DNA from 3 places in the Shewanella mytili genome. Region 3 is predicted to be linked to each of the others. Evidence: predicted binding sites of a transcription regulator. Region 3 holds the regulator's gene; each other region holds the start of a gene.
The links. The regulator LexA, encoded in region 3, represses DNA repair genes until DNA is damaged. The targets are predictions, from matches to a motif close to TACTGTATNNNNATACAGTA.
Positions count from the first base shown of each region.

Region 1: the regulator LexA is predicted to act here: its motif matches at 3,112-3,131, upstream of ACIDEJ_RS05150 (YebG family protein).
Region 2: the regulator LexA is predicted to act here: its motif matches at 4,026-4,045, upstream of ACIDEJ_RS08845 (DNA topoisomerase III).

Region 1 is NZ_JBKOUD010000003.1:178,469-184,864, reverse strand. Features, by position in the region: gene ACIDEJ_RS05165 (MlaD family protein) at 1-1,720, opposite strand, end outside; gene ACIDEJ_RS05160 (paraquat-inducible protein A) at 1,707-2,336, opposite strand; gene ACIDEJ_RS05155 (paraquat-inducible protein A) at 2,323-3,006, opposite strand; gene ACIDEJ_RS05150 (YebG family protein) at 3,143-3,445, shown strand; gene ACIDEJ_RS05145 (GAF domain-containing protein) at 3,442-3,900, shown strand; gene proQ (RNA chaperone ProQ) at 4,136-4,801, shown strand; gene prc (carboxy terminal-processing peptidase) at 4,841-6,396, shown strand, end outside.
Region 2 is NZ_JBKOUD010000007.1:99,694-106,089, forward strand. Features, by position in the region: gene ACIDEJ_RS08835 (MBL fold metallo-hydrolase) at 1-238, opposite strand, end outside; gene ACIDEJ_RS08840 (alpha/beta fold hydrolase) at 473-1,759, shown strand; gene ACIDEJ_RS08845 (DNA topoisomerase III) at 2,022-3,980, opposite strand; gene fadJ (fatty acid oxidation complex subunit alpha FadJ) at 4,149-6,278, opposite strand; gene fadI (acetyl-CoA C-acyltransferase FadI) at 6,283-6,396, opposite strand, start outside.
Region 3 is NZ_JBKOUD010000011.1:88,532-94,927, reverse strand. Features, by position in the region: gene ACIDEJ_RS11755 (glycosyltransferase family 2 protein) at 1-476, shown strand, start outside; gene ACIDEJ_RS11750 (TVP38/TMEM64 family protein) at 481-1,161, shown strand; gene ACIDEJ_RS11745 (ArnT family glycosyltransferase) at 1,158-2,879, shown strand; gene ACIDEJ_RS11740 (cell division inhibitor SulA) at 3,101-3,589, opposite strand; gene lexA (transcriptional repressor LexA) at 3,586-4,206, opposite strand; gene plsB (glycerol-3-phosphate 1-O-acyltransferase PlsB) at 4,359-6,396, shown strand, end outside.

The DNA.
Region 1 (6,396 bases), on a different contig from region 3:
TTTGCCAGAACACGATGTTTTCCTGCAAGAGGGGGGCAAAGGTATGCTCAATTGCCAACGTCAGGGCAAAGTCATCTGTCGCAGCCCGCCAATCCACCGCCGTTACCGCACCCACCTGCATCTGCTTGTAATATACAGGCGCCCCCGGGGTAACCGATGCGCCACTGTCGCTGTAAAGGGTCCATTTGAGTTGCCGCCCTTGCTGGTAAAACTGCTCGGCTTTGCTGACAGAGGCAAAAAGGGGCACGGGCTTGCGGATATTCAGCGCGTTTTTATTGCCACTGTAACGCAGGTTAATCACGCCGTGGGTGAGGGTGGTAATGTCGCCGCTTTTGAGGGTAATGCCATCCAGTGATGCTTGCATATCAAGAGGGGCTTCAGCGATGAAATCGCTGCCGGCACGGAGTAATGACTTGAATTCAGGTAAAATTTCAGCCTGATATTGCACGGCACTGAAATCATCGCTAAGGCGCATCCGGGTGACCTGGCCAATCTTGACCTGGCGGTAGCGGATTTCGGCACCGGATTTGACACCGGGGTTTTCATTGGCGGTGAGGGTCAGTTGCACGGGCGCTGCCTGTTCCAGCATCGGGGCTTCACTGGCGAGTCGATATTGGGGCAGCGGCTCCCCGGTGCCCGGTAAAAATTCGATGACTTCACCACTGACCAGTCGCTCGGGGTGTTTGACGCCGGCAAGTGAAATATCCGCCCCGGCGCGCCAGAAATGGGCATCGGCGCCTAATAATTTGGCATAAGGGGCATCCAGTCGGGCATGGATTTCCACTTGCGCGGTGTCGGCCGCAATATCTTCCACTTCACCAATGGTAACCCCGCGGTAGACCACATCGGTGCCCGCTTTGATCCCGTCAGCGCTGGCGGCCATCAACGTAAAGCGTATGCCGCCGTGAGCCTCTTGCTGGTTGGGATAGAGTTTGTATCCCTGGTTGGCTTCAGCTACCGGTGAGTTCGCCGGTGAGCTGAAATTGATGCCGCCGGCAATCAGCGAGGCAAGACTGGCCGTATTGACTTTGATGCCGGATAACGACGCATCAATCTGCACACCGGACACATTCCAAAAATGGGAATCCTTGCGTACCAAATTGGTGTACTGTTTTTTGATATAGGCTTTAAGCAACACCTTGTGCTGCTCATCCAGCCGATAACTTACCACTTGTCCCACTGGGATCTGGCGGTAAAACACCGGTGAGCCCACATCCAGCGAGCCGAGTTTTTCCGCCCGCAACTCCACCACCAGCCCGTTATTGCCCGGCAGTACCGACGGTGCTTCCAACTCCGCTTCAAAGCGATCGCGAAATGCGCCATCGCCCGGCAACAAGCCGATGTAATTGCCGGAAAACAGGGTGTCGAGTCCTTCCACCCCGGTAATGCTGGCTTTGGGAGCAACCAGCCAGAATTGGCTGTTTTCCCGTAACAGCGGCTCTGCCCGATAATCCATCAGCAGATCAACATTCACGCCTTTCAGCTCATCATCAATGGTGATGTCCACCACCTTGCCCACATTAAGCCCTTGATAACGCACGAGGGTTTTGCCCACATCAATCCCCGTGGCGTCAGGGAAATGGATGTGCACGGCAATGCCGGATTCCTGGATGCTCTTAATGCCGAGCCAGGCGCCCAGCGCCAAGGCGATAATCGGCAGTAACCATATGGGAGAAAAGAGTTTTTTATGCACCACTTTGGGTTGTTCAATGTGTGTCATCTTGTTTTTCCAGCTGATCCCATAACAGGCGGGTGTCGAGCACTTTGGCAGACATTTGGGTAAACAGAATCACCAGTGCAAAGGCGGTTGCTGCCGGTGCCGGTTTGGCATCCAGTAGCTGTCCCATGTTGACCAGTGCCACCGTAAGCGATATTACAAACAGATCCAGCATTGACCAACGGCCAATCCATTCGATGAAATGAAAACCCACGGTAAGTTTCTGCTTAGAAAATTTCAGATTGAAGCTGATGGCGGAAAGATAAATCCCCAGCCCGACGATTTTCAACCACGGCACCAGAATGCTAGCGGTAAAAACAATGATGGCAATGGGTAACATATCCGCATGAACCAGACGCAAAATGCCACTGAAAATCGTATCTTGCGTAATGTGTCCACTTTTGGTGAGGGTGGTAATGGGGTAGATGTTGGCCGGTACCAGCAAAATGGCAGCGGTAATCAGAAAGGCCCAGCTGCGCTGCAGGCTGCCGTAATCCCGGGGCTGCACCGGGGCACCACAGCGGCAGCAAAAACGGTCGGATACCTGATTGATCTGACCACAATCGCGGCAGCTGCATAACCCCAGGTCTTTGCCCTGCACGCCGTTAGTTGTTGCCATTGAGGTAGCTCCACATATATTCCAGCTGATATTCCCTCAGCATAAACAGCACCACCAGAAACAGCATGGTAAAGCAGAATGTGCCCATTCCAAAATACACATCGGCAAAATCGGCCAGCTGAAAGGAGGTCACCAAAAAACTGATCACATAGATTTCCAGCATGGCCAGTTGGGATAACAACCGGTGATGGCGCAGTAACATTATCAGCAGTTGCCGTCCTGAGCTGCGGCGATAATAGCCGCTCTTGATTATCACGGTTTGTGCCAGCACCGAGCAGAGCAACAATCCCGGCCCTATCACCGCTCCCACCAAAACGGCCAGGCCCACGACCCAGTACCCCTCGTTGGCCACCGCCAGTGCGCCTTGAAACACGGTAGTGGTGCGGATACTGCCAATGAAGTGCATTTCAAGTACCGGTAGCAGCATGGCGGGAACATACAAAATGATGGCCGCAATGCACATGGCCAGCACGCCGTTAATCGTGCAGTAAGGTGTGTCGTAAAGGGTTGTCTGGCAGCGGGGGCAAAGGGCTCTTACACCGGTGGGCAAGGCCCGGCGGCTTACGGCCAAATCGCAGGCACGGCACAATACCACAGTGTCCTTGAAACGGGCACCATTATCGGCGGCATCGGCTAGTGCAGGGGGCTTGCCCTGAGTATCTGTACACATAGTAAAAAGCAGTTTACCGAGTAATCTTTACAAAGTTAACTGCCGCAGATGTTAGCAGATAGCGCGAAGCGGTTGCATCCGTAGCGGGAAATATGTCACTCTAGATACTGTATGTTTAAACAGTGTGAGGAAGATCATGGCGGTTATTACCCGGTTTGTTGTGGTCAGAGAAGGGGTGGAAAAAATGACGTTTACCTCCAAAAAGGAAGCCGATGCCTATGACAGGATGTTGGATATTGCCGACAACCTGTTGCCCTTTATCCAGGCCAGTGAAGTAACGATTGACGAAGCCTCGGCAGAAAAGCTTGCTTTTTATATGGCCACCCATAAAGATACGCTGGCAACGTTATTGAAAGGGGCTGCGGTGAAGAAAATACCGGCAGCGAAAACCGCCAAGAAAAAAGCATCTGATGATGCACTACCTAGGGATGCTGAATGAAAGCCCAGTGTTATGACACTCTGAACCGACAAGCTGCGGCATTACTGGACGGTGAAACCGATCTGATTGCCGCCATGGCCAATTTCTCTGCGTTACTCAATGAACATTTAGAGCAGCTTAATTGGGTCGGGTTTTATCTGTTAAAGGGACCGCAGTTGGTGCTGGGGCCTTTCCAGGGCAAAGTGGCCTGCAGCCGCATTGCCGTGGGCAAAGGGGTATGTGGTGCGGCGGTGTCTGAAAACCGTACCCAGCGGGTAGGGGATGTCCATCAGTTTGCCGGACATATTGCCTGTGATGCCGCCAGCAATTCGGAAATTGTCGTGCCGGTAAGGCAACAGGGGCAAATCGTGGCAGTGCTGGATGTGGACAGCCCTTTGACCGACCGCTTTGATGCAATCGATCAACAGGGGCTGGAAACCCTGGTTGCAACCTTTGAACGGTGTCTGTTTGCTTAAAAGCCGTTCGATTTTGTGTATTTGATGGTCGCTTTCGGTGTGGCTCGGCTTATAATAGGCCGCTTAATCGCATGCAGGCTCGCTGTTTTGGCAATTGTACCGAATCATTGCTAAGGTCAGTGGAATCTTTGGTTAGCCCCAAAGGCATGCTAACTTGTAGATTATCCTTCGGGATAAAAAGAACTAACGACCGGGCCTTATGCTGCCTGCGTCCCTTGTAATTCGTGGAAGTAATATGGAATCAACAGAAAAGTTGACCGACACCAATGCCATTCTGGCGTATTTGTATGAAACCTTTCCTTTATGTTTTATCGCTGAAGGTGAAGCTAAACCTCTAAAGATTGGACTATTCCAGGATTTGGCAGAACGGTTGGCCAACGATTCCAGAGTCAGCAAAACCCAGCTCCGGGTTGCTCTGCGGCGTTATACCAATAGCTGGCGTTATCTGAAATCCCTCAAAGAAGGCGCGCAGCGGGTTGATTTGGATGGCAATCCTTGCGGTGAGTTGGAACAAGAGCATATTGAACATGCCCGTACCACGCTCAAGGAAAGCCAGGAAAAAGCCAAGGCCCGTCGTGTTGAGGCTGCCAAAGCAGCCAATCAAAAAGCGGCTGATGGCCAGCCTGCCCGGGCTGACAAACCCAAGGCACGGCGTAAGCCCCGTGTTGACAACCGAAAAGTTGCCATTCCTAAATCCGCGCCCCAGCGCCAGGCCGCACAGCCTGCCGTACAATTGGTGCCGGCCACACTGTCAACATTGAACCCAGGACAACGTGTCAGTGTCAAACTGGGTGTTAAGCCTGTAGGCGGTGTCATCCAGAACATCAATAAAGACGATGTTCATGTACAGTTGGACTCCGGCCTGACCGTGAAGGTTCATGCGGAGCACATCCTGCTGTAACTCACCGGGAATTTATATCGAAAAAGGAGTAACTTGCTGATGCGAAAGATTATTATAGCGGCGTCTCTGGCCAGTATGCTGTTGGGAACCTCAGCGTTCGCTATATCCCCGACAATCCCGCTCAGCGAGTTGCCCGAGCTTCACCAAGAGCCGCAACATCTGGTTACCAGCAAACGTGTGGCCGGTCTGTTCACCCGTTCCCATTATCATCGCATTGCCTTGGATGACGCTTTTTCGGAGCAAATCTTCGAGCGTTTTCTCAAACAATTGGATTATCGGCGCAACGTGTTGTTGCAAAGCGATATTGAACGCCTGAAACCCTATGCCAACCAGTTTGATGACATGATCAAGAACGGGCAGCTGGACGGCGCGTATCAGATGTTTCATCTGGTGCAGCAGCGCAGCTATGAGCGTTTTGCCTATGCATTGAGTTTGCTGGACAAAGATAAACCCATGCATTTTGATGTGGCGGGCGACAAATACGTATTCAACCGTAAAGAGGCTGCCTGGCCCAAAAACGAAGCGGAATTGAATGAATTATGGCGGCAGCGGGTTAAGTACGATGCCCTGAGCTTGAAGCTCACCGGCAAGAGCTGGCCTGAAACCGTCGACATTTTGCAAAAACGTTACAACAACGCCATCAAGCGCATGAAGCAAACCAACAGCGAAGATGTGTTTCAGGGCGTCATGAATGCTTTTGCACGCAGCATAGAACCCCACACCAGCTATTTGTCTCCCCGCAATGCAGAGCGTTTCGAGATGGAAATGAACCTGAGCCTGGAAGGCATCGGGGCTGTATTGCAGATGGAAGACGATTACACCGTGATTAAAAGCCTGGTGGCCGGTGGCCCGGCAGTGCTGAGCGGCAAACTGGCCGTGGATGATAAAATCGTCGGTGTGGGCCAGAGTAACGGTGACATTGTGGATGTGATCGGTTGGCGCCTGGATGACGTGGTGGAACTTATCAAAGGCCCTAAAGGCAGTGAAGTCACATTGCAAATTCTGCCGAAAAAGGGGGGCTCCAACGCCAAACCTTTTGTTGTCACCATGATGCGGGACAAAATCCGCCTGGAAGATCGGGCGGCCACATCCGAAGTGACCGTTCCGGAAGAGGGGCCTTATGCCCAACGTAAAGTGGGCGTTATCACCGTGCCGGGTTTTTACATGAACCTGTCCAATGATGTGGCCAATGAACTGCAAAAACTGCAGGCCGAACAGGTGGAAGGGATTGTTATCGACCTGCGGGGCAACGGTGGTGGCGCCTTGACCGAAGCCACATTGATGACCGGACTTTTCATTGATCAAGGCCCGGTGGTGCAGATCCGCGATGCGAGCGGTCGTATCACCCAAAACAGTGATAACGATGGCAAAACCTACTATGACGGGCCATTGACGTTGCTGGTGGATCGTTATTCCGCTTCCGCATCGGAAATTTTTGCCGCGGCCTTGCAAGATTACGGCCGTGCCCTGGTCGTGGGCGAGTCAACGTTCGGTAAAGGCACCGTGCAGCAGCACAAAGGGCTGGGGCGCATCTACGATTTATATGACAAGCCCATCGGCCATATCCAGTACACGGTGGCCAAGTTTTATCGCAT
Region 2 (6,396 bases), on a different contig from region 3:
GCGGGCCGATTATGGGTAATTGCTGCTCGGTTGCCAGTTGGGCCGCCCCCCCCACATGATCGATATGACCATGGGTCAGCAAGATTTTTTCCAGTGTCAGGCCATGCTCCCGCACCGCATCGAGGATTCGGTCAATATTGCCGCCGGGATCGACCACTGCTGCCTTCAGGGTTTGCTCACACCAGATAAGACTGCAATTCTGTTGAAAGGGTGTTACGGGAATAATTTGATATTTCATGTTGTTACTCTCAGGCTGGTTCTACTACACCTTGATGGGAAATCCACGCTCATCAATTGCCAGTACAAAAATCCGCGCTGAATGTTGCCAAGGCATGCCTACGCACGTTGCAGATCATCAGATTGGCCCAGTGTAACGTTTCCTGCAGTTGAATGCCCGCCTAAAATGCCGCGCCACCACCGGATGGGGCTTTTAGGTGTACAATCAGCAAAAATATCCACCATGAAGGCCATAATGACAACCATTGCCCTCCTTGAAGGCATGCAGTGCCACCAACACCACTTTACCCTGCCACTGGATTACCAGCAGCCACAAGGGGCAAGCATCAGCGTGTTCGCACGGGAACTCAGAGGACTGCAAGCCGGTGCCGACACCCTGCCCTTTTTGCTGTATTTTCAGGGGGGCCCGGGGTTTGGTGCCCAGCGTCCGCTCATCAGCAGCGGCTGGATAAAACGCGCCTTGCAGGAATATCGGGTATTACTGCTGGATCAGCGCGGTACCGGCTTATCCACCCCCGTTAGCTACCGCACACTGGCAGGCCTCAGTGCCCGGCAGCAAGCCCAATACCTGAGTCATTTTAGGGCAGACAACATTGTGCGCGATGCCGAAGCCATCCGCCGGCAACTCAGCCCGCAAACGCCATGGAGCGTTCTGGGGCAAAGCTTTGGCGGCTTTTGCATCCTGCATTATCTCAGCACTGCACCTGAAGGCCTGAAAGAAGCCTTTATCACCGGCGGCATTCCGCCCCTTGAGCATGATGCCGATGCGGTTTACCGGGCCACCTATCGCCGGGTACTGGCCAAAAACCGGCAGTTTCACCAACGTTTTCCGGATGCCAAAAAGTTGCTGGGTGAACTGGCAAGGCATCTGCTAGAGCATTGTGAACCCCTGCCAAACGGTGACAGGCTGACAGTGGAAATGCTGCAATTGCTCGGGATCAACCTGGGCATGGCGCAAGGCCCGGAAGCGGTATATTACCTGCTCGAACAGGCGCTGGTAACCGGCCCAGAAGGCAAGGTGCTCAACCCGCTGTTTGCCGAGCATTTCATGCAGATGCTCAGTTACCACACCAATCCGCTCTATGTTCTGCTGCATGAGGCCATTTATTGCCAGCAAGCGCCATCGGCTTGGGCCGCTGAGCGCATCCGCCAGGAATACCCTGAGTTTGCCCCAGATGCCGAGGCGCTGCTGCTCACCGGTGAAATGGTGTACCCGTGGATGATGCAGCAAATCGCCAACTTGCGGCCATTGCAAGCATGCGCCGAGCTGCTGGCAACCAAAAGCGACTGGCCACAGCTGTACAACCTGCCAGCACTTGCGGCCAACACGGTACCCGTAGCCGCTGCCATTTATAGCGAAGACATGTACGTAGAGCGCGAATTCAGCCTTGAAACCGCAGCCCGGGTGGGCAATCTCAAATACTGGCTGACATCGGAATATGAACACAATGGCATTCGAATGGATGGCGAGCGCATTCTCGGGCGGCTGATTGCCCTTAACCGGGGCGAACAACTGCGTTAAATTCATCCGTTTTATTGGCGGTTGTTCAGCTTTGCTTAATCGCTATGAACTATACTTCATAGCGGTTCCGTTGGGATTACGTAACCGTTTGAATGGAATAGCCTGTTTTGGGTCTGTCACGATGATAGACCCTTTTTTATGCGCCAGCATGACAGTTTGTAGGTATATATCAATCAGTTAGATGAAAAACATCCTGTCTTTAGATGACCTGTTACCATGCATGATCCGCTTTGGCATTAAGCTACAACCGCCCAAACATCACTCATTCTTTCGGGGCGGCCTTGGGGGATTTTCTCTTGCCACCCCTGGCGGGACTTTTACGGGGAGGGCGCCGATTGCCACGGCGGCTCACTTTTACGCCGCTCAAGGCCACGGGTAAAACATGTTGGGCCTGCTCAACCAATTGCGCCAGCTGTGCCAACAATGGCTGCATGAACTGCTGATATTGGGTTTCCCGGCGGCTGATGCCATCCAGTGCACTTTCCCATTGGGCGGTCATGTCCGGAGTGGTGGCCACCACCGGCAAACTGCGGATAAGCCCCGTGCCCGCATCGGTTGCCACAATGGTTTTGCCCTGGCGCTGCAAAAAGCCCCGTTTGAACAGCAGCTCAATGATGCCGGCGCGGGTTGCCTCGGTGCCCAGGCCATCGGTTTCTTTCAGTACCTGCCGGATCTGCGGATCACTTACAAAGCGGCTGATGCCGGTCATGGCTGCCAGCAAGGTGGCATCGGTAAAGTGTTTCGGCGGCTGGGTCATTTTTTCCAGCAGTTCGCCCGCCAGACACTGTAATGTTTGCCCTGCGGTTAACGGCGGCAACAGGCCCGTGGCATTGTCTTCCGCCTCGTCATTGTTGCCATCGCGCCGGAAAAGCTGTTTCCAGCCCAGTTGCTGCTCCCGTTTGCTTTTTGCCACAAAATGGCCACCAGCAATCTGCAACATGACTCGGGTTTCCAGATAACGGTAATGGGGATAAAACTGTGCCAGATATTGCCGTGCCACTTGCAGATATACCTGACGTTCTGTGGCCGTTAACCCCGCCAGATTCGGGATCTTGCCCGTCGGGATGATGGCATGGTGGGCATCCACTTTGCTGTCATCCCAAGCCTTGGATTTAAGGGTGGCATCCGGGCGGTCACACCCTTGCAGCAATTCACCGGCGCCTTGGCTGATGGCGGCAATGACCCCGGGTGCATCCTCAAACTGTGCCCGGGGCAGATGACGGCTGTCGGAGCGGGGATAGGTCAGCAGCTTGTGGCGTTCATAAAGGGATTGGGCCGTATCCAGCACTGCCTTGGCACTCATGCCAAAGCGCTTGTTGCAGTCAATCTGCAGCGCCGACAAACTATAGGGCAATGGCGGTGCCTGCCGTTTGGGCTTCTCTTCCACGCTGACAACCGTGGCGTTCTGCCCCGAAATGCGGCCAATGACATTTTCTGCCAGCCCTTTTGCCAGCACCCGGCCAGCCTCATCCATCCACGGCGCGCAGGCATCACTGGGTTGCCAACGGGCATGAAAAACCGCGCCGCTACCATCCTGTACCTTGGCCAGCACTTCAAAAAAGGGAATGGGTTGAAAGGCCGCAATCTCGTCATCCCGGCGGACCACCAATCCCAACAGTGGCGTTTGCACCCGCCCCACAGACAACACCCCTTGATAACCCACCTTGCGCCCTTGCAGGGTATAAGCCCGGGACAGGTTCATGCCATAAAGCCAGTCGGCACGGCTGCGGGCCAAAGCGGAGGTAGACAAGGGCACAAACTCCCGGTTGCGGCGCATCTGCCCCAGTGCACGGCTGACCGCCTGCGGATTCAGATCGTTAACCAACAAACGCTTGGCGGCAGTGAGCTTTGCGCTGCTGGCGCCCAGATACGACAGCACTTCATCCACCAGCAACTGCCCTTCACGGTCAGGGTCACCGGCATGCACCAGCATGTCGGCTTGCTTGATGAGTTTTTTCAGCACGGCAAGCTGACTGCGACTGCCTTTTTTGGGCAACAACTGCCATTTGGCCGGAATGATGGGCAGATGTTCCAGTTTCCAGGATTTATACTGGGGATCGTAGGCATCAGGCGCGGCCTGCTCCAGCAAGTGCCCCACACACCAAGAGACGCAATCCCCGTTGGCGGCCTCGATATAGCCTTCGTGCTTGCGCTGGGGTTTGGGCAGTACATCGGCAATCGCCCGCCCCAGACTGGGTTTTTCAGCAATATAAAGGATCATGCGCCAGCCATGTATCAAACGTTGTGCATAAAGGAAGGCACAACATACTGTATAAAATTACAGTAACATTACCCCGCTTTTGGACAGACTGCAAACCGTCCCGGGAATTTTTCGGCTATTGTAGTAAAAACGCCCGCTAATGCGGGCGTTTGTCAGCCAAGGTAATGCTCAGTCGTAGAACCGCTGATGATTGGCCGCCATGGTTATCAGGCGTTCACAGGGGGCAAAACGCTCACCAAAGCGCTGCTGGTAACCTTGCAACAGGCTCACCAGCTGGGCGGCCCCGAGGGTATCGATATAACGGAACGGCCCCCCCAGAAATGGTGGGAAACCGATGCCGAAAATGGCGCCGATATCACCATCACGGGCGCTGCTGATAATGCCTTCATCCAGGCAACGCACCGCCTCATTGAGCATTTGCACCACGCAGCGCTGAGCCAACTGGGCATTTTCAGCTGCCACGCCCGGCGTAATGCCAAGCACTTTGTAAACGGAAGTGTCCACCTGTTTTTTCTTGGCTTTCTTTTTGCCGTACAGATAAAACCCCTTGCCATTCTTGCGCCCTTTGCGGTCATCCTGCAGCAGCTTGTCAAAAGCGGCAGGCGCGCAAAAACGCTCGCCAAGCTCCTGTTGCAAAATGGGCGAAATCTTGGCGCCCACATCAATGCCCACCTCATCCAGCAAGGTGATAGGGCCTACCGGGAAACCGAATTTCACCAGCGCCTTGTCCAGCGGCTCCACGCCCTGCCCTTCCAGCAGCAGCTGGGCGGCTTCGTTCATGTACAGTGCCAAAATGCGATTGACATAAAATCCGGCGCCGTCTTTGACCACTATCGGGGTTTTGCCCTGTTTGCGGGCAAAGGCCACGGTGGTGGCAATGGTTTGGGGTGAGGTTTTCTCATGGGCAATCACTTCCACCAGCGGCATTTTTTCCACCGGCGAGAAATAGTGCAAACCAATCACGTTTTCAGGGCGGGCAGCCACTGCGGCAATCTGGCTGATGGGCAAGGAGGAGGTGTTGGAGGCAAACACCGTATGCTCACTGCATTCACGCTCAATGTCCTGCACCATTTGATGCTTGAGCTTGAGATCTTCAAATACCGCCTCCACCACGATATCGGCATCATGCACGCCGTTATATTCGGTAGTAGTGCTCATCAGGGCCATGACGTTATCCCGCTGGGCAGCGCTCATGTGCCGGCGCTGCACACTTTTATCCAGTAGCTTATAGGCATAAGCCAGGGCATTGGACAGGCCTTTTTCGCTGATATCCTTTACCCGTACCGGCAGTTTGGCCTTGCTGATGGTGACCGCTGCAATGCCGCCGCCCATCAAACCGCCGCCCAGCACCACGGCTTTTTGCAGAGCCCGTGGCTTTGCACCGGCAGCGCCGGTTTCCTTTTTCATGTCGGTGGTGGCAAAGAAAATTGACCGCAGCGCGGCAGACTCGCTGGTCATGACCAGCTCGCCAAAATAACGGGACTCGGTGGCAAGCCCGGCAGCCATGCCTTCATCGGCGCCAATGCGGACGCAATCAATGATTTTCGGCGGCGCCGGATAATTGCCTTGGGTTTTGCGCTCTACCTGTTTCAGCGCCTGATCAAACAGGATGTTGCGCCCGAAATGGGTGCGCTCCAATGCCATTTCCATCAGGCTCAGTTTGCGTTTGGGGCGTTTTTTACCGCTGTGCACCAGCTTGATGGCGGCCTCCAGCAAAATGGTTTGCGGCACCACATCATCCACCAGCCCCATTTTCAGTGCTTGCTTGGGACGCAGCTGCTTGCCGGTCAGCATCATGTCCAGCGCTTTGGCAATGCCCACCAGGCGTGGCAAACGTTGGGTGCCGCCGCTACCCGGCAGCAATCCCAGTTGGACTTCCGGCAGTCCCAGCAGGGTTTTGGCATTATCGCTGCACACCCGTTTATGGCAGGCCAGCGCCAACTCCAAACCGCCGCCAAGGCAGGCGCCATGAATGGCGGCCACCACCGGGATCTCCAAGTTTTCCAATGCGCCAAAAACCTGATGCCCGGCGGCCGACAATTCACAGGCTTTATCCTGGGTGTCGCAGGCATCAAGCATGGCAATGTCCGCTCCGGCCACAAACGAGTCCGCTTTGCCGGAAATCAGCACCAGCCCTTTGATACTGTTGTCGTTGCGAATCTGTGTCAGCAGTTCGGTCATCTGCGGTACGAACTCGGCCCGCAAGGTGTTCATGGTTTCACCGGGCACATCCATGGTCAGCAGGGCAATGCCGTCATCCCGGCGGCTTAAGCTAAAACTTTTTTCAGTGATATCCATGGCGTTACTCCACTTCCAGAATCATGGCAGCGCCAAGGCCACCTGCAGCGCAAGCGGTGGTCAGTGCCGTACCGCCACCGCGACGTTTCAGTTCATGACAAACCTGTGTGATGAGGCG
Region 3 (6,396 bases):
AGTACATAGTGACGCTGGATGCGGACGGGCAAAACGATCCGGCGGACATTCCCGCCATGCTCAAGTTAACCGAAAGCATTCAGACACCACATTTCTGCATTGCCGGATACCGTAAAAACCGCAAAGACACTGCCTGGAAACGTTTTCAGTCGCGCATTGCCAACAAGGTGCGTAATGCCATGCTGCATGACGGGGTGCCCGACACCGGCTGTGGCTTGAAGCTGTTCCCCCGGGACACCTTTTTGCAACTTCCCTATTTTAATCACATGCACCGTTATATACCGGCTTTGGTGCGGCGCATGGGCGGTGAGGTATTCATTTCCGTGGTGAACCACCGGGATAGGGGCGCTGGGGTTTCCAAGTACACCGCATGGAATCGCATGTGGGTGGGTATTGTGGACATTCTGGGCGTGATGTGGCTTATTCGCCGGGCAAAAATTGCGGAGATTGAACGCGTTGACAGTCATCAGCCATAATGGCGTGAAGCGTCTGGCAAAAGCTGCTGTGGTCACCGCCATCCTGTTCATGCTGGCCTGGGCTGTAAAGGAAGGCTGGTTTGAACATCTCACCGACAGCAACTGGGTGGCTTATTTTGTAAAAACCAACGGCCTTTATGGCTGGGGATTGTTACTGGTGGCCGGCGCCTTGTTTACTGCTGCCGGAGGCCCCAGGCAGATGATTGCATTTGTTTTCGGGTTTGCCTTGGGTGGCTGGCAAGGGGCGCTGTATTCCACCCTGGCCGCGTTGTTGGGCTGTGTGCTCAGTTTTTATGTGGCACGTTTAACCTTTCGCAGCAGTTTGCAAAAGCGCTTTGGCCGCAAACTGCAAAAATTTGAGTCCCTGGTGATCCATAACACCTGGCTCAAAGTGTTGATGATCCGTCTTTTGCCCGTGGGCAGTAACCTGTTAACCAATCTTTTTGCCGGCGCTACCCATGTGCCCGCCCGGGGGTTTTTGTTCGGCAGCGCCGTGGGTTATCTGCCCCAAATGTTGATTTTTGCCTATGCGGGTGCCGGGGTGGGGCTGTCGGATCATGTGCAGCTGATCATCAGCATCGCCCTGTTTTTGGTGTCCAGCATTATTGGCACATACCTCTATCGTAGCCGCCTGCAGCGCCAAGTGGGTGAGCTGATTTCTGAAAATGAAGAGACCGCTCAATGACTTTTTTGCTGAAACCTTTCGAGTCGGATGATTATCGCCGGGTGTTTTGGGCGCTGTTTTGGTTAACGCTGGTGGTGATGTTACTGGGCGTGGGCTTTCGTTCGCCATGGCCGGCAGATGAGCCACGTTTTGTTGAGGCCGCTCGGGAGATGGTAAACAACGGGCAGTGGCTGTTTCCCAGTCGCGGCGGCGAGTTTTATCCTGACAAACCTCCGGTGTTCATGTGGGCCATTGCGCTGTTTTACTTGGTGCTTGGTAATCTCAAACTGGCGTTTTTGCTGCCCAATGCCTTGTCCGGCTTGTTGACCGTCATGCTGGTGTACGACCTGGGCGCCCGCTTATGGAATGTGCGCACTGGCCGCAATGCGGCATTACTGCTGATGCTGGTGCCCCAGTTTTTATTGCAGACCAAAAGCGCCCAGATAGACGCCATGGTGATGTGCTGGATAACCGTGGGTTGTTACGGTCTCATTCGCCATTTCATGCTGGGGCCAAACTGGACATGGTATTTTATTGCCTGGGCTTTCATGGGGCTTGGGGTGATTACCAAAGGCGTGGGTTTTTTACCCCTGCTGATGTTACTGCCCTTGGGGTTTTATGCCTGGCGCCGGCAACTGTACCGGCAAAGCTGGCGCTGGCGAGCGGTGGCGGGGCCACTGGTAATGCTGGCGGTGATTGCCGCCTGGCTGGTGCCCATGGTGCTGACGGTGTTGCAGCATAATGCACCGGAATATACCGCTTACATGAACAATATCCTGTTCAAACAAACGGGGCAGCGTTATGCCAATGCCTGGCACCATATCAAGCCCTGGTATTTTTTTGTAGTCAGTGTGATCCCCTGGTTGTGGTTTCCATTGCCCTTTTTGGCGTTGGCCCATTGGAAAACCTTTGTGGCACGGCTGAAGCAAGACCCGCAAATTGTCATTTTGCTGGTATGGGTGGGGCTGGTGATTTTATTTTTCAGCATCAGTCCCGGCAAACGTAACCTGTATATTTTACCTGCGTTGCCCATGGCAGCGTTGGTGATGGCCGCCGCTTTGCAAGGGGTGGGGCAGCGGCGCTGGTTTGAATGGCTGGTGTCAGGGCTGTTGTGGTTCGTCACCGCCGTGGTGGCGATCGTCGGGGTGATGGCCGTTATCGAGTCTCCCTGGCTGCTGAGAAAACTGGCGGATTATACCGATGATGTCCGCCACTTTGGCTATATGCTATTGACCATGGCGGCGCTGTGGCTGGTGGTGTTATGGAAAAGCCGTCACGGTTTTTCATTGGTTCGCGCCGGGGTGGTTACCTTTATTGGCTGGATGGTGTTTACCAGTTGGGGTTCCCTGTTACTGGATGCCGTACGTACCCCAAAAGCCGTTTTGCAGCATACCGCAGAGGTGGTTGGTGCTGATGCCCAACTGGGGTTGGTGCATTTCAAAGAGCAGTTCATTCTGTTTTCACCGCTGGATATTACCCACTTCAGTTATCTGGCACCGGTGGCAGAGCAGGAGCGCAATGCCTGGCGCTGGTTGCAGCAAGGCCAGAAACGCTATCTGCTGGTGGCTGATAATGAAAAACTCAGCTGTTTTGATATGAGCAAGGGCCGAAACATGGGAAGGGCACATCGGCGTAATTGGTTCCTGTTGGAGCCAGATGCCATGCTGCCCACATGTACTGCTCCCGAGCGGGTGAGCGTTTATTACACCCCACATCCCGGACACTGGCTGAAAGAGTAATTACCGCCCGATATGAAATGGGTCAAAGGCATAACGTCATTTTGCATTTCGTGGTGTCATAAAAAACGCAGCGGATGCTGCGTTTTTTATGGGGTTAACTCGTACTTAAACCAAGAGTTAAACCATGAGTAAAGCTTCGAGGCCTGCAACGTTATCCTGTATTCCAATGCGCCATTTTACTCGCCGTAAAGTGGTGCAGTGGCCCTCCCGGCAAATCGGCTTTAGTGCACGGCTTGCAGTTTGGGAAACAACGAGGCCGGCTCTGCGGCCATCGGGTTGTTTTCCAGCACTATGCCCATGGCCCTGGCGCTTTTGGCCACCAGTTGCAAGCGGCGCTTGTCTTTGTGATCCAGCTGTTCCACCCAGCTTATCACCGCACTGGAGGTACCGCTGGTCAGGGCTTTTTCCATGGCCCATAAGGCTTCCACTTCATCCCGGGCCCGCACCAATAACACTCGGTCCATGCGCACGCCGGCATCTGCCAGCAACTCTTTATAGCCGATGGCGTTTTCCGGGTTAATCAGCACAATCCAGCGGCCAAGCTGACTTAAGCGGGCCAGCTGCGTACTGAGTTGCTGCAGCTCCTGTCGTCCCTGAGAGTGAGTGACAAGGCTGGTAATTTCCGTTTGCTGCCAGCTGTGCTCAGCCACATAGGCAGCATCCTGCCATAGTCCGGGGTGCTCCGGGGCCTTTCCCATGAGAGTGCTCATAACCAGTCTCCGTTGCGGATGATTCCCACTGCCAGACCTTCAATGGTCAAGGGCTGACAGCTCAGGTCAACGCGGATCGGTTGGTATTCGTCATTTTCCGGATGCAGCAGTACAATGTTGCCCTTTTTCTCAAAGCGCTTCACGGTCACATCATCATCCACCCGGGCAACCACCACCTGGCCGTTGTGGGCATCTTGCATTTTGTGTACTGCCAGCAAGTCGCCTTCCAGAATGCCGATGTTTTTCATGCTGTCACCACGAACCCGCAGCAGAAAATCGGCACTGGGGTGGAACATGGCAGGGTCCACCTGATAATACTGTTCAACATGTTCCTGGGCGAGAATCGGCTCGCCGGCCGCAACCTGGCCAATCAGCGGCAGCCCGGTTTCTTCCGGCTGTTCTTCTTCCATGGGCAGGCGCAGCCCACGGGAGGTGCCGGGCATAATCTCAATGCAGCCTTTTTTGGCCAGCGCCTTGAGGTGTTCCTCTGCCGCATTGGCACTTTTAAAGCCCAGCCGGCTGGCAATTTCTGCGCGGGTAGGGGGCATGCCGGTTTCGGCAATGTTGGTTTTAATCAACTCCAGGATTTGCGCCTGTCGTGGTGTCAGCGGTCTCATGTTGATTCCTGTTTTTTCATACAGTAACTGTTAGTATATACAGTATTTTGAGCAGTGCAAGTATTAACCAATTGTCAGACTGTTGGATAAGCCTTGGCTTATTCTGGTATTCTACCGAGTTATTGATTGGGGTTTAGATGCTATAAAAAACGATGTCCAAACACGACTCACTCTGGCGCTCTTCGTGGCGCTGGCTGCAGCGGCAGCTGGTTCATTCTGTGGTGGTGCCACAGGATCCATTCACTGATTTGAATCTGGATCCCTCCAAACCCATGGCGTATGTCATGAAAACCGAATCCCAAAGCGATATTGCCGCGCTGGCGGACGTTACCGACAAACTGGGGCTGCCAAGCCCTTATGAAACGCTACAGGTGAACGGCGTGGCGTTGCCGCGAGTAGTATGCCTGGAAGGTGCCAAGCCGTTGCTGGGCGCCCGCAAGGACGACATGCCGTTTCTGCACTGTTTTACCCAACTGCTCAATTTGCATAAATCCGACAAGACCCTGGACATCCAACTGGTGCCGGTGAGCTTGTATTGGGGGCGAACCCCCGGCAAGGAAGACGACACCATGCGGGCGGCGGTGTTTGAGCGGGAAAGTCCCACCTGGCTGCGCAAATTCTGGATGATCCTGTTCCTCGGGCGGGACAATTTTGTGCAGTTCTCCAATGCGGTATCGTTGCGCTGGATGGCGGATCAGCACGGTACAGACAAAGCCATTGCCCATAAGCTCTCCCGGGTGGCGCGGGTGCATTTTCGTCGCCAGCGTAAGGTGATGACCGGCCCGGTATTGCCTAATCGGCAAGCCCTGTTTGCCGATTTGCTCCATAGCGATGCGCTGCAAAAAGCGATTTTGGAAGAGGCCGGCAGCAAAAACATCCCGGAGGCGGAAGCCAGAGCCCGGGCAGAATCTTATCTTGATGAAATTGCCGCTGATTATTCAGACAGCCTGATCCGCATCAGCAAACGGTTGCTGACCTGGCTGTGGCATAAATTGTACTGGGGCATTTCCATTCGCGGCGCCGAACATGTGCGGCAACTGCACCGCGACGGCCACGAAATCGTGTATGTGCCTTGTCATCGCAGCCACATGGATTATCTGCTGCTGTCGTACCTGTTGTATTTTGAAGGCATGGTGCCGCCCCATATTGCGGCGGGCATCAACCTGAATTTCTGGCCCGCCGGGCCAATTTTTCGCCGTGGCGGCGCCTTTTTCATCCGTCGCAGTTTCAATGGCAACAAGTTGTACACCACCGTGTTTAAGGAATACCTCGGGCAGCTGTTTGCCAAGGGCTATTCAGTAGAATACTTTACCGAAGGTGGACGCTCCCGTACCGGGCGGCTTCTGGCGCCCAAAACCGGCATGCTGGCGATGACGGTCAACTCCGTGCTGCGAGGCATCAACCGTCCGGTCACGCTGGTGCCGGTGTATCTGGGGTACGATCACGTGATGGAGGTGGCCACTTACCTCAAAGAGCTCAGTGGTCGCAAAAAGCAGAAAGAGTCCGTGTGGCAAGTGCTTGGTGCAGTACGTAAGCTGGGCAATTTTGGCCGGGTGTACGTGAATTTTGGCGAACCCATCAACCTGCAACATTTCTTAACCACAGCGGCACCTAGCTGGCGGGATGAAACGTCAGAAGATCCGGAGCAGAAACCGTTATGGCTCACCCCGGTGGTGAATGATCTGGCCAATCAGGTGATGACCCATATCAACGATGCCGCAGCAGCAACAGCGGTATCGCTAACCAGTCTGGTGTTGCTTTCCACCAAACAGCATGCGCTGGAGCGGCAACAGCTTGAAGCCCAGCTGGACTTCTATCTGGAACTGTTACGTCAGGTGCCTTATACCGGATTCAGTTCGGTCGCCGATGGCAACGGCCAGGAGTTGCTGCGCCAAGGGATAGCGCTGAACAAATTCTGTGTGGCAAATGACGGCCTGGGGGACATTGTGTCACTGGATGAGCGCGTAGCCATCACCATGACTTACTACCGCAATAACGTGCTGCATTTGTTTGTGGTGCCCGCATTGCTTGCCAACTGCCTGCTCAAGCTGCAATTGACCAGCCGTAATCAGCTGCAGGCGGTACTGCAGCCATTTTATGCCCTCTTGCAGGCAGAGCTGTTTTTAGGGGAAAAATCGCCACAGGCACTGCAACAATATAGCGAGCAGGTGTTACAGCGTTTTGTGGATG